3 regions of the Kitasatospora sp. NPDC001683 genome follow, and region 2 is predicted to be linked to each of the others. Evidence: riboswitches for the same ligand, from Rfam matches in the RefSeq annotation. Region 2 holds a riboswitch; each other region holds the start of a gene.
What was found. A riboswitch is a leader RNA that binds a small molecule or an ion and turns the genes downstream of it on or off. The one in region 2 is predicted to bind cyclic di-AMP.
Positions count from the first base shown of each region.

Region 1: linked by a shared signal. The riboswitch ahead of ACWCYO_RS19065 (NlpC/P60 family protein) and the one ahead of ACWCYO_RS14450 (M23 family metallopeptidase) in region 2 are both predicted to bind cyclic di-AMP.
Region 3: linked by a shared signal. The riboswitch ahead of ACWCYO_RS04305 (transglycosylase family protein) and the one ahead of ACWCYO_RS14450 (M23 family metallopeptidase) in region 2 are both predicted to bind cyclic di-AMP.

Region 1 covers NZ_JBSFGK010000032.1:20,722-23,984, forward strand. Annotated here, with positions in the region: gene ACWCYO_RS19055 (NYN domain-containing protein) at 1-292, shown strand, start outside; gene ACWCYO_RS19060 (NlpC/P60 family protein) at 491-1,528, shown strand; cyclic di-AMP (ydaO/yuaA leader) riboswitch at 1,878-2,031, shown strand; gene ACWCYO_RS19065 (NlpC/P60 family protein) at 2,042-3,160, shown strand.
Region 2 covers NZ_JBSFGK010000022.1:26,088-29,350, forward strand. Annotated here, with positions in the region: gene ACWCYO_RS14445 (hypothetical protein) at 1-248, shown strand, start outside; gene ACWCYO_RS14450 (M23 family metallopeptidase) at 358-1,215, opposite strand; cyclic di-AMP (ydaO/yuaA leader) riboswitch at 1,228-1,386, opposite strand; gene ACWCYO_RS14455 (YiaA/YiaB family inner membrane protein) at 1,583-1,873, shown strand; gene ACWCYO_RS14460 (alpha/beta fold hydrolase) at 1,975-2,799, shown strand; gene ACWCYO_RS14465 (TetR/AcrR family transcriptional regulator) at 2,868-3,263, shown strand, end outside.
Region 3 covers NZ_JBSFGK010000005.1:149,911-153,173, reverse strand. Annotated here, with positions in the region: gene ACWCYO_RS04310 (hypothetical protein) at 1-856, shown strand, start outside; cyclic di-AMP (ydaO/yuaA leader) riboswitch at 1,309-1,481, shown strand; gene ACWCYO_RS04305 (transglycosylase family protein) at 1,489-2,751, shown strand; gene ACWCYO_RS04300 (hypothetical protein) at 3,001-3,201, shown strand.

The sequences.
Region 1 (3,263 bases), on a different contig from region 2:
GGGCGGGCTGGCGATGTTGGCCCAGCGCACCCAGGCGGAGGTCACCTGTGTGTTCGACGGGCAGGACCTGGACGTACCGGTCATCATGGCGCCGCCGCGCGGGGTGCGGGTACGGTTCAGCCGGACCGGGGAGACCGCGGACGAGTTGATCCGCCGTCTGGTCCGGGCCGAGCCGCAGGGCCGTCCGGTGGTGGTGGTGTCCACCGACCGGGAGGTCGCGGAGGGCGTGCGGAAGGCGGGCGCGCGCCCGGTGGCCTCGGTGCTGCTGCTGAACCGGCTGGCCCGGCCCTGACCCGGCCCGGTCGGATGATCCCTGGTCAGTGACCGTTTTGCGGTGGTGTGGGGATCCGGTGAAGTCAGCGTGGGGACCGTAGTTCACGCCTTCGGGGGAGTGGCAAAACGGATAGATCTTCACTAGGGTCTGGCGTCAAACCTATTTTCCGGAATCTCGCCCGAACGGGTGAGTCCGATGGAAGAAGGAGCCGGTCCCTTGGCCTCCCACCGCCGTCCCAAGCAGCCGAGCCGCGCACGGGTCTCCGTGCTCACCGCTGCCGCTGCGACCGCGGTCGCCCTCTCCGCCCAGGTGGCCGCGCACGCCGCGCCGCAGCCGAACACGTCCGACGTCAAGGCGCAGATCGACCAGCTCCAGCAGGAGCAGGAGCAGGCGGCGGAGAAGTACAACGGCGCCAAGGAGCGCGCCGACCAGCTCCGCAAGCAGGCCGACCAGCTGCAGGACCAGGTGGCCCGCAGTCAGGACCAGATGAGCCAGCTGCGGAGCGGCCTGGCCCAGGTCGCGGGCGAGCAGTACCGCACCGGCGGCATCGACCCGTCCGTCCAGCTGATGCTCTCCTCCGACCCGTCCGGTTACCTGGACAAGGCGTCGAGCGTCCAGCAGGCCAGCCAGAGCCAGACCGAGGCGCTCAAGGGTCTGCTCGACCAGCAGCGCCGGCTGGACCAGGAGAAGGCCGAGGCGGCCGCCGTGCTGGCGTCGCTGGACTCCACCACCAAGGACCTCAACCAGGCCAAGGCGGACGTCAACCAGAAGCTGAAGGCCGCGCAGGACCTGCTGAACTCGCTCAGCGCCGCCGACCGGGCCGCGCTGAAGGCCCAGCAGCAGCAGGACGACCGCGCCTCGCGCGGCACCGCGCGGGTCGACCTCACCAACCTGCCGCCGGCCAGCGGCTACGCGGCCGTGGCCGTGGCCAGGGCGATGAGCAGGCAGGGCTCGCCGTACGTGTGGGGCGCCACCGGGCCGAACACCTTCGACTGCTCGGGCCTGATGGTCTGGTCGTACGCCCAGGCCGGCGTCTCGCTGCCGCGCACCTCGCAGGAGCAGGGCGACGTCGGCACCCGGGTGCCCTCGCTGGACCAGGCCCAGCCGGGCGACCTGGTGATCTACGGCAGCGACCGGCACCACGTGGGGATGTACATCGGCAACGGCATGGTCGTCCACGCGCCGCACACCGGTGACGTGGTGAAGGTGATGAAGGCCGATGCGATGCCGATCAACACGATCCGCCGGGTCTGACGGTCCGACACTCCCGGGGCCCGGCCTCCGAACTGTGATATGCGCCACCTCCCGAGTCGGGGGGTGGCGCTTCGGGGTTCGTCCGTTCCATCCCGTTCCACCGCCGACCGGTGAGAGCCGATCAGCTTTGCGTGCGGCGGCGATCACCATCAGTCATTTTCACAAGAGAACATGGGTGATCTTCCGTCTTTTTTCTGACAAGGATTTGAACGGATCACGGTTCAGTTACTAGGGTCGTGCCCCGAACCACCGCACTGTCGATCACCCAGCCTGGGTGGCGGCGGTGGTTTCCGTCGAGTTCGCGAAACAGCGGGGCAGGTCGAAGCGACTGCCCGACAGGGGAGCCCAGTGGTCGGGGGCGCTGCGGAGCGGAGCCGGGGAACCATGTTCCTCCGGGGTGAATCGGCGCCAGGTCGGCCGTTGGTGAGGCCGTGAGGCGTCGTAGGGCATGCTTCCGGCCCGAACCCGTCAGCTCACCCGGTAGGCGGACGTAGGAAGAAGGAGTCCGCCTTCGTGGCGTCCCATCGTCGTCCCAAGCCCGCCAGCCGCGCTCGTGTCTCGATCCTGACCGGTTTCGCCGCCGCGGCCGTCGCCCTCTCCGCGCAGACCGGCGCCCACGCCGACCCGCAGCCGACCAAGGAACAGGTCAAGGAGCAGGTCGACCAGCTCAACGAGCAGGGCGAGCAGGCGACCGAGAAGTACAACGCGGCCCAGGAGAAGCAGCAGGCGCTGGAGAAGCAGGTCTCCGGCCTGCAGGACCAGGTGGCCCGTCAGCAGGCGCAGGTGACCGACCTGCAGGGCGGCCTCGCCGAGATCGCCGGCGAGCAGTACCGCAACGGCGGCATATCCCCGACCGTCCAGCTGATGTTCAACTCCAGCCCGGACAACTTCCTCAACCAGGCCGGGGCGCTGAACCAGGCCGGTGACACCCAGAAGAACCAGCTGAAGCAGCTCCAGGAGCAGCAGCGCAAGCTGGACCAGGACCGCACCGAGGCGCAGGGCAAGCTCGCCGAGCTCGAGTCCACCACCCAGCAGCTGAAGGCCTCCAAGGAGGACGTTCAGAACAAGCTGAAGGCCGCCCAGGACCTGCTCAACACGCTGACCGAGCAGGAGCGCCAGGCGCTCAAGGCGGCCGAGGACAAGGCCGCCGCCGACGCCCAGGCCAAGGCGGACGCCGCCGCGAAGGCCTCCCAGCCGGCCTCCGGCGACCGCGCCTCGCGCGACAGCGGCCGCTCCGACCTGGGCTCCTCGTCCGCGCCGGTCAAGATCGCCCCGGGCAGCTCGCACGGTGCCGCCGCGCTGGCCGCCGCCGCCTCCAAGGTCGGCAGCCCGTACGTCTGGGGCGCCACCGGTCCCGGCTCCTTCGACTGCTCGGGCCTGATGGTCTGGGCGTTCAACCAGGCCGGCGTGTCGCTGCCGCGCACCTCGCAGGAGCAGGCCGGCGCCGGCACCCGGATCGGCTCGGACCTCTCCCAGGCCCAGCCCGGCGACCTGCTGATCTTCTACAGCGACGCCCACCACGTCGGCATCTACGCGGGCAACGGTCAGGTGCTGCACGCTCCCAAGCCGGGCGCCTCGGTCCGCTACGAGGCCGTCTCCAACATGCCGCTGGCTTCCATCGTGCGGGTCTGATTCACGCCCCGACGTTCACGGGCCCGGTCCTCCGTCTCGGAGGGCCGGGCCTGCGGCTTTTCCGGCGGCTCGGGCTGGTGTCCGAATAAGGGTCAAATATTCG
Region 2 (3,263 bases):
AGGGCCTGATGCGGCGCAGCTACCGCAACCTGGCCGAGCTGACCGCGCTGGGGCGGCCGATGCCGGACGAACTGGCCGGGGGTTTCGAGGAGTTCGAGGCGGCGGCGGCCGAGGTGGCGCTCGACCTGCTCGGCGAGTGGACGGTGGCCGGGCTGCCGCGGCTGCTGGTGGAGGAGTTCCCGGAGCTCGCGCCGGAGCCGGGGGCGGAGGAGATCGACGCGTACCTGGCGCAGCTGCCGGCGGAGTGAGACGTGCCGGAGTGAGACATGCCGGTGTGAGACGTGGAGAAGCCCCGGGCGGTGCCCGGGGCTTTCCCGTTACGGGTTTTCGGGGCCGTTGTACGGGTTCTCGGGGCCGTTACGGGTTGAGGCCGTGCTGCTGGAGCCAGGTCTCCGGGTCGACCGGGGCACCGCCGCCGGGGCGGACCTCCAGGTGCAGGTGCGGGCCGGTGACGTTGCCGGTCGCGCCGACCTTGCCGATCTGCTGGCCGGAGGTGACCTGGCCGGAGCCCTGGATGATCGAGGACAGGTGGCAGTACCAGATCTCGGTGCCGTCGGGCAGGGTCTCGACGATCCGGTAGCCGTACGCGCCGGACCAGCCGGCCGAGGTGATGGTGCCCTGGCCGACCGCGTGGACCGGGGTGCCGGTGTCGGCGGCGAAGTCCAGGCCGGTGTGCAGATGGGCCCAGTAGCGGGCGCTCTGGCCGTAGTGGGCGGAGAGGCTGTAGTCCTTCACCGGCAGGGTGAGGGCGGCGGCCTTGGCCCGCTCGGCCTCCTCGGCGGCGTGCTTGGCCTCGGCCTCCTTGGCGGCGGCCTTGGCCGCCGCCTCCTGGGCGGCCTGCACCCGGGCGCTCTCCTCGGCGGCGGTGCGCTGGCTGTCGGCCTGCTGCTGGATGCGGGCGGCGAGCGCGAGGCCGGGGTCGGCGGCAAGGGCGACCGGGGTCTCGTCCGGAGCCTCGACGGCGGGTGCGGCGGCCGGGGTCGCGGAGGCGAAGCCGGTGGCGCCCAGGGTGGCGGCGACGGCGGTGACGCCGAGCAGCGGGGAGGCCCCACGGGCCTGACGCGGCATCCGGTGGCGGTTGGCCTCGGTCTCCGGGACGAACGGGTCGGCGGGCCCGGCGTCGCGGGGCTCGGAGCCGTTCGGGCCGGGGTGGTCGAGGAGCTGGGTACCGGCTGCGGGGCCGGCCGGGTGTGCCGGGGTGTGCGTCGACGCCACGGAGGCGCGCTCCTTTCCTTCCCTCGCGCCTACCGGGTTAGCTGACGGGTTCGGAGCAGGAAGGTCTCCTACGGCCGGGCCGGAGCCCCGCCGATTCACCCCAAGGAACGTGGTTCCCCGGCTCCCTGACCTGCCCGGAGGCCGGCCGGCGGGATTAGGCGACGGCGCACGGTGCCGTCTGGGTACGGCATTGACGACCGCGCTGCGTTATCAAACGTTAATCCTAGGAGGCCCTGATTCCAAGCCATCCATCCGCGACGGCGGGGGAGCAGGTGATCGGACGTCAACGAACGACCGCTCAGCCGCCTGGTTCATCTGAGTACTCCTACTCATGTGCGACCCGGCCGGCCCGCCGCATCCTGGCGCCATGAGCGCACCGATGCAGTCACGGACCACGGCCGCGTACTACGTCCAGGCCGTCCTCTCCTTCGCCCTCTCCGCCACGGCCCTCGCCGCCGGGATCGCCTACCTGCCGGTCGGGGGATGGACCCGGGCCTTCCTCGGGATCGGCCTCCTCTACACCGTCACCTCCTCGTTCACGCTGGCCAAGGTGGTCCGGGACCGGCAGGAGTCGTCGGACACCGTCGCCCGGGTCGACCAGGCCCGACTGGAGAAGCTGCTCAGCGAGCACGACCCGTTCAAGGTCGACGGGGTCTGAGCGGGGGGCTTCGGCGGCCCGGGCGAGCCCTTGACGGCTAAGGCTATTAGCCGTAGCTTTATGGCTATCGGCAGGAGCGAGCGAGCCCGTGGAGGCCCACCATGAACGGCACCATCACCCCGCGCACCCAGTACCTCGACGTCCCCGGCGGCCGGCTCGCGTACGACGACACCCGGCAGGGCGACGGCCTCCCCGTCGTCCTGCTCCCCGGGATGCTCGACTCCCGCCGCGCCTACCGGCACCTGCACCCGCTGCTCACCGCGGCCGGACGCCGGGTCATCACCATGGACCCGCGCGGCTTCGGCGAGTCCTCGATCGCCTGGGACGACTACAGCCCGTCCGCCGTCGCCATCGACGTCCTCGCCCTGCTCGACCACCTCGGCATCGAGCGGGCGGTCCTGGTCGGGCAGTCCTACACCGGGGCGACGGTCGTCAAGCTCGCCGGCGACGCACCCCGGCGGGTCGCCGGGATCGCGCTCATCGACGCCTTCGTCGAGCACCGGGCGAACGTCCTCATGAAGGGCGTCATGGTCGTCATGGGTGCCGCGATGGTCCAGTGGCCGGGCGTCTGGGGCTACTACCTGCGCAAGATGGCCTTCCCCGGCCCCCGGCCCGCCGACCTCGACGGCTACGTGGACGGGCTGGTCGCAGCCCTGCGCACCCCCGGCCGCAAGTCCGCCACCCGCGGCCAGGTCACCGGCGACTCCGCACCGATCGGCTGGAGCGCGGCCGTCCGCTGCCCCGCCCTCGTGCTGATGGGCAGCAAGGACCCCGACTTCCCCGAGCCGGAGGCCGTCGCCGACCTCCAGGCCGAGAAGCTCGGCGCACGGAAGGTGATGATCGAGGGGTCCGGGCACTACCCGATGGCCGACAACCCGCAGGCCGTCGCCGACGCCCTGCTGCCCTTCCTCGCCGAACTCGCCTGAACCCGCCTGAACCCGCCTGAACCCGCCCGCACGCTTCACGCTTCACGCTTCACGGAGAACCGGACGCCATGCCACGCGTAGGACTGACCCCCGACCAGGTCGTCGACCACGCCCTCGCCCTCATCGACGACCAGGGCGCCGAAGCCCTCGCCCTCGCCTCCGTCGCCGCCCGCGCGGGAGTCGCCGCCCCCTCGCTGTACAAGCACGTCAGCGGCGGCCTCGCCGAACTGCGCAGGCTCATCGCCGTCCGGGTCACCGGGGAGCTCGCCGACCGGCTCGCGGAGGCCGCGGTCGGCCGCAGCGGGGACGACGCGATCACCGCCGTCCTGTGCGCCTACCAGGCCTACGCCACCGAACACCCGCACCGCTACACCGCCCTCCCCCAGGCCCCCCAACCCGACGACGACCTCACCCGCGCGGCCACCCGCCTCGTCGGCGTCATCGTCGCCGTCCTCCGCGGGTAC
Region 3 (3,263 bases), on a different contig from region 2:
CCGCACCGGCTCGCCGGCCCTGGTGCTCGCCGTGCCCGCGACCGCGGGGCCCGAGTCCCGTTCGGTCGTCGAGGAGCTGCTCTCGATCGTCCGCAGCGAGCACGCCGGCGTCCAGGCCGCGGTCGGTTACCTCCCGGCCGACGGCGCCGAGGCCGGGGACTCCGAGGACCGCACCGTGGCGGAGCTGCTGGCGGCCGCCGCCGAGGCCGGACTGCCGACGCCCGTCGTGGTACCGCTGGTGCCCGGGCCGCACGGCTTCCTGACCGAGCTTCACGCCCTCGCCGCCGAGTACGGCGCGACCGTCACCGACGCGCTGGGCCCGCACCCGCTGCTCGCCGAGGCCGTCCACGTACGGCTGTCCGAGGCCGGGCTGGCCCGGGCCGACCGGGCCCGGCTGTTCGCCATCGCGACCGCCGCGGACGGCGTGGTGCTGACCACCGTCGGAGGTGAGGAGGCGGCTGCCGCGGCCGGAATCACCGGCGTGCTGCTGGCCGCCCGACTGGCCGTCCCGGTCGTGGCCGCGGCGCTCGACGTGCCCGGCTCGGTCGCCGACGCCGTCAACCACCTCAAGGAGACCGGCTCCCAGCGCCCGGCGCTGGCCCCGCTCGTCATCGGCCCGGAGGCGGACTCCGAGCTGCTCGCCACGGCCGCCGAGGAGACCGGCTGCCCGTCGGCGGCGCCGCTGGGCGCCTACCCGACCGTCGGCCAGCTGATCGCCTCCACCTACCTGGCCGCACTGCCGACGCCGACGGCGGAGGAGCTCGCCGAGGCCGAGGCGGAGGCCGCTGCCACCGGCGGGGCCGGGGAGGGCTCCCGACGTGCCCACGCGGCCGCTGAAGGGCCCGTGGAGGGCTAGCGAACCCACGGACCGCCTGTCACGACACCCGCACCACCGAAGGGGCCCGGAACGGCTGCGTTCCGGGCCCCTTCGGCTTGTTCGGATTGCCCCGCAGGAGAGTTAAGTGGCCAATGACCCGCAATGTCCGTTCTGGTGCCATTTGTCGATGAATGGTCGGCACGTCGTCGGGCGCTCGATTCGCCGGCACCCCCGACCGGAAGGCCGCGCCCCCACCGCGTTTCAACGCTCCGTCACATTTCTCCTGAGGCGGAACCAGCTCGCGGAATACATCGCGGAATTGCCGGAAAACGATCATTTACGATCATGAATTGCGAGCCATTCGCGCTTTCCGGTAAACCGTGATGCGCATCACAGATATTTGCAGTTCGAACTTAAGTCTGCTTAACGTGCTCCCCGTTCGTGACCACACGGACCCAGTTCATCCGCGACGCCGAGTCCTGCCGTCGGATGTCCTGGCAGCGCGAAAACGCACCACGGCAGGAGCGGGGGAACCACAGGTAAGTCGCCCCGGACCGCTTCCCGGAAACGGTCCTGGGCTAGGGGTGAAGCCGCGCCCAACAGCGCGGCCGGGCAACTCCAGCCCGAATCCGACAGCTCACCTCGCAGGCGTGGGAGAGGACCGCGTCTTCATGCTGCCTTCCAACGGCAACCGCCTGTCCAGCCGTACCCGTCGCGTGATCGCCGCCCTCGGCGTCGCGGGCGTCGGCCTCACGGTTCCCTGCCTCACCACCGGCACCGCCAACGCCGCCTCCGTCGCCACCTGGGACAAGGTCGCCCAGTGCGAGAGCAGCGGCAACTGGAGCATCAACACCGGCAACGGCTTCTACGGCGGCCTGCAGTTCACCTCCAGCACCTGGGCCGCCTTCGGTGGCACCGCGTACGCCCCGCAGGCCAACCTCGCCACCAAGGACCAGCAGATCGCCATCGCCGAGAAGGTCCTGGCCTCGCAGGGCCCCGGCGCCTGGCCGGTCTGCTCGGTCCAGGCCGGTCTTACCAAGGGCGGCGCCCCGGCCGCCGTCGACACCGCCTCGGCCGCCAAGCCCGCCCAGGGTCAGGCCCAGGCCGCGAAGCCCGCCGCGGCGTCCGCGCCCGCCCAGGACCAGGCGAAGGCCTCCGGCGACTCCGCCGCCGCCAAGTCCGCCAACAGCGACTGGGCGCAGAAGCGCCAGGCGCAGGCCCAGGCCGGCGACTACACCGTCGTCGCGGGCGACTGGCTGTCCTCCATCGCGGACAAGCACAACGTCCAGGGTGGCTGGCAGCACCTGTACGAGCTCAACCGCAGCACCCTCACCGAGGGTCCGGACATGATCTACCCGGGCCAGCGCCTGACCTTCGGTGACGCCGGCTCGGCCCAGGCCGACAAGTCCTCCACCGCCACCAAGTCCGGGTCGGACTTCGCCTGGTTCGACCGCTCGCAGAAGTCCGGCCAGGCCTCGAACGGCGGTGCCGTGGACGCCAAGCCGGTCGCCCAGACCAAGGCCCCGGCCGTGAAGCCGGCCGCCCAGGCGCAGACCCCGGCCCCGGCCGCCACCGGCAGCATGGCCGCCGCGGTCTCCTTCGCCAAGTCGAAGGTCGGCCAGGCGTACGTCTACGGCGGCACCGGCAACGGCGGTTGGGACTGCTCCGGCCTGACCCAGGCCGCGCTGCGCGCCGCGGGCATCAACATCCCGCGCGTCGCCGCCGACCAGGCCGCCGCCAGCACCCACGTCTCGCTGGACAGCCTGCAGCCGGGCGACCTGCTCTTCTGGTCGAACAACGGCAAGGACTCCGGCGTCTACCACGTCGCCATCTACATCGGCGGCGGCCAGTACGTCGAGGCCGCCAACCCGAGCGTGGGCGTCCGCCTCCAGACCATCGCCAACTGGGCCCCGGACTTCGCCGGCCGGGTCTGAGCAGCGCGCACACCGGACAGCTGACAGGTGACGGATCACAGCTGACAGCTGACGGATGACAGATTTCATCATCTGTCATCCGTCATCCGTCGGTTGTCGGCCGTCTCCCGACCGCCCCGGGGAGAGTCTGGTCGCTCCTCCCCGGGGCTTCGGCGTGCCCGCCCGGACGCACTCGCAGCGCCGTATTCCGCATGGTCAAACTCCGACGCAGGGGGCATGCTGCTGCTCTGCACCCGAGGAGGAGTCACCATGGCCCAGGTCACCATCACGCTCGACGCGAACCTCGCGATCGACGCGATGCTGCTCTCCGGTACCAAGAATCCACAGGACGCCGTCGAACTGGTCGTGCGCGACTACCTGGCCCGCGGCCGCCGGACCGAGACCCGGACCGGCGACGCGGGCGACGGCCACCGGGTCGCCACCGACCGCCCGAACGTCCAGGAAGGCTGACCGGGCGCACACGCCGACGGGCCCCGGAGAGGCAACCGCCCTCCGGGGCCCGTCAGTTGGCA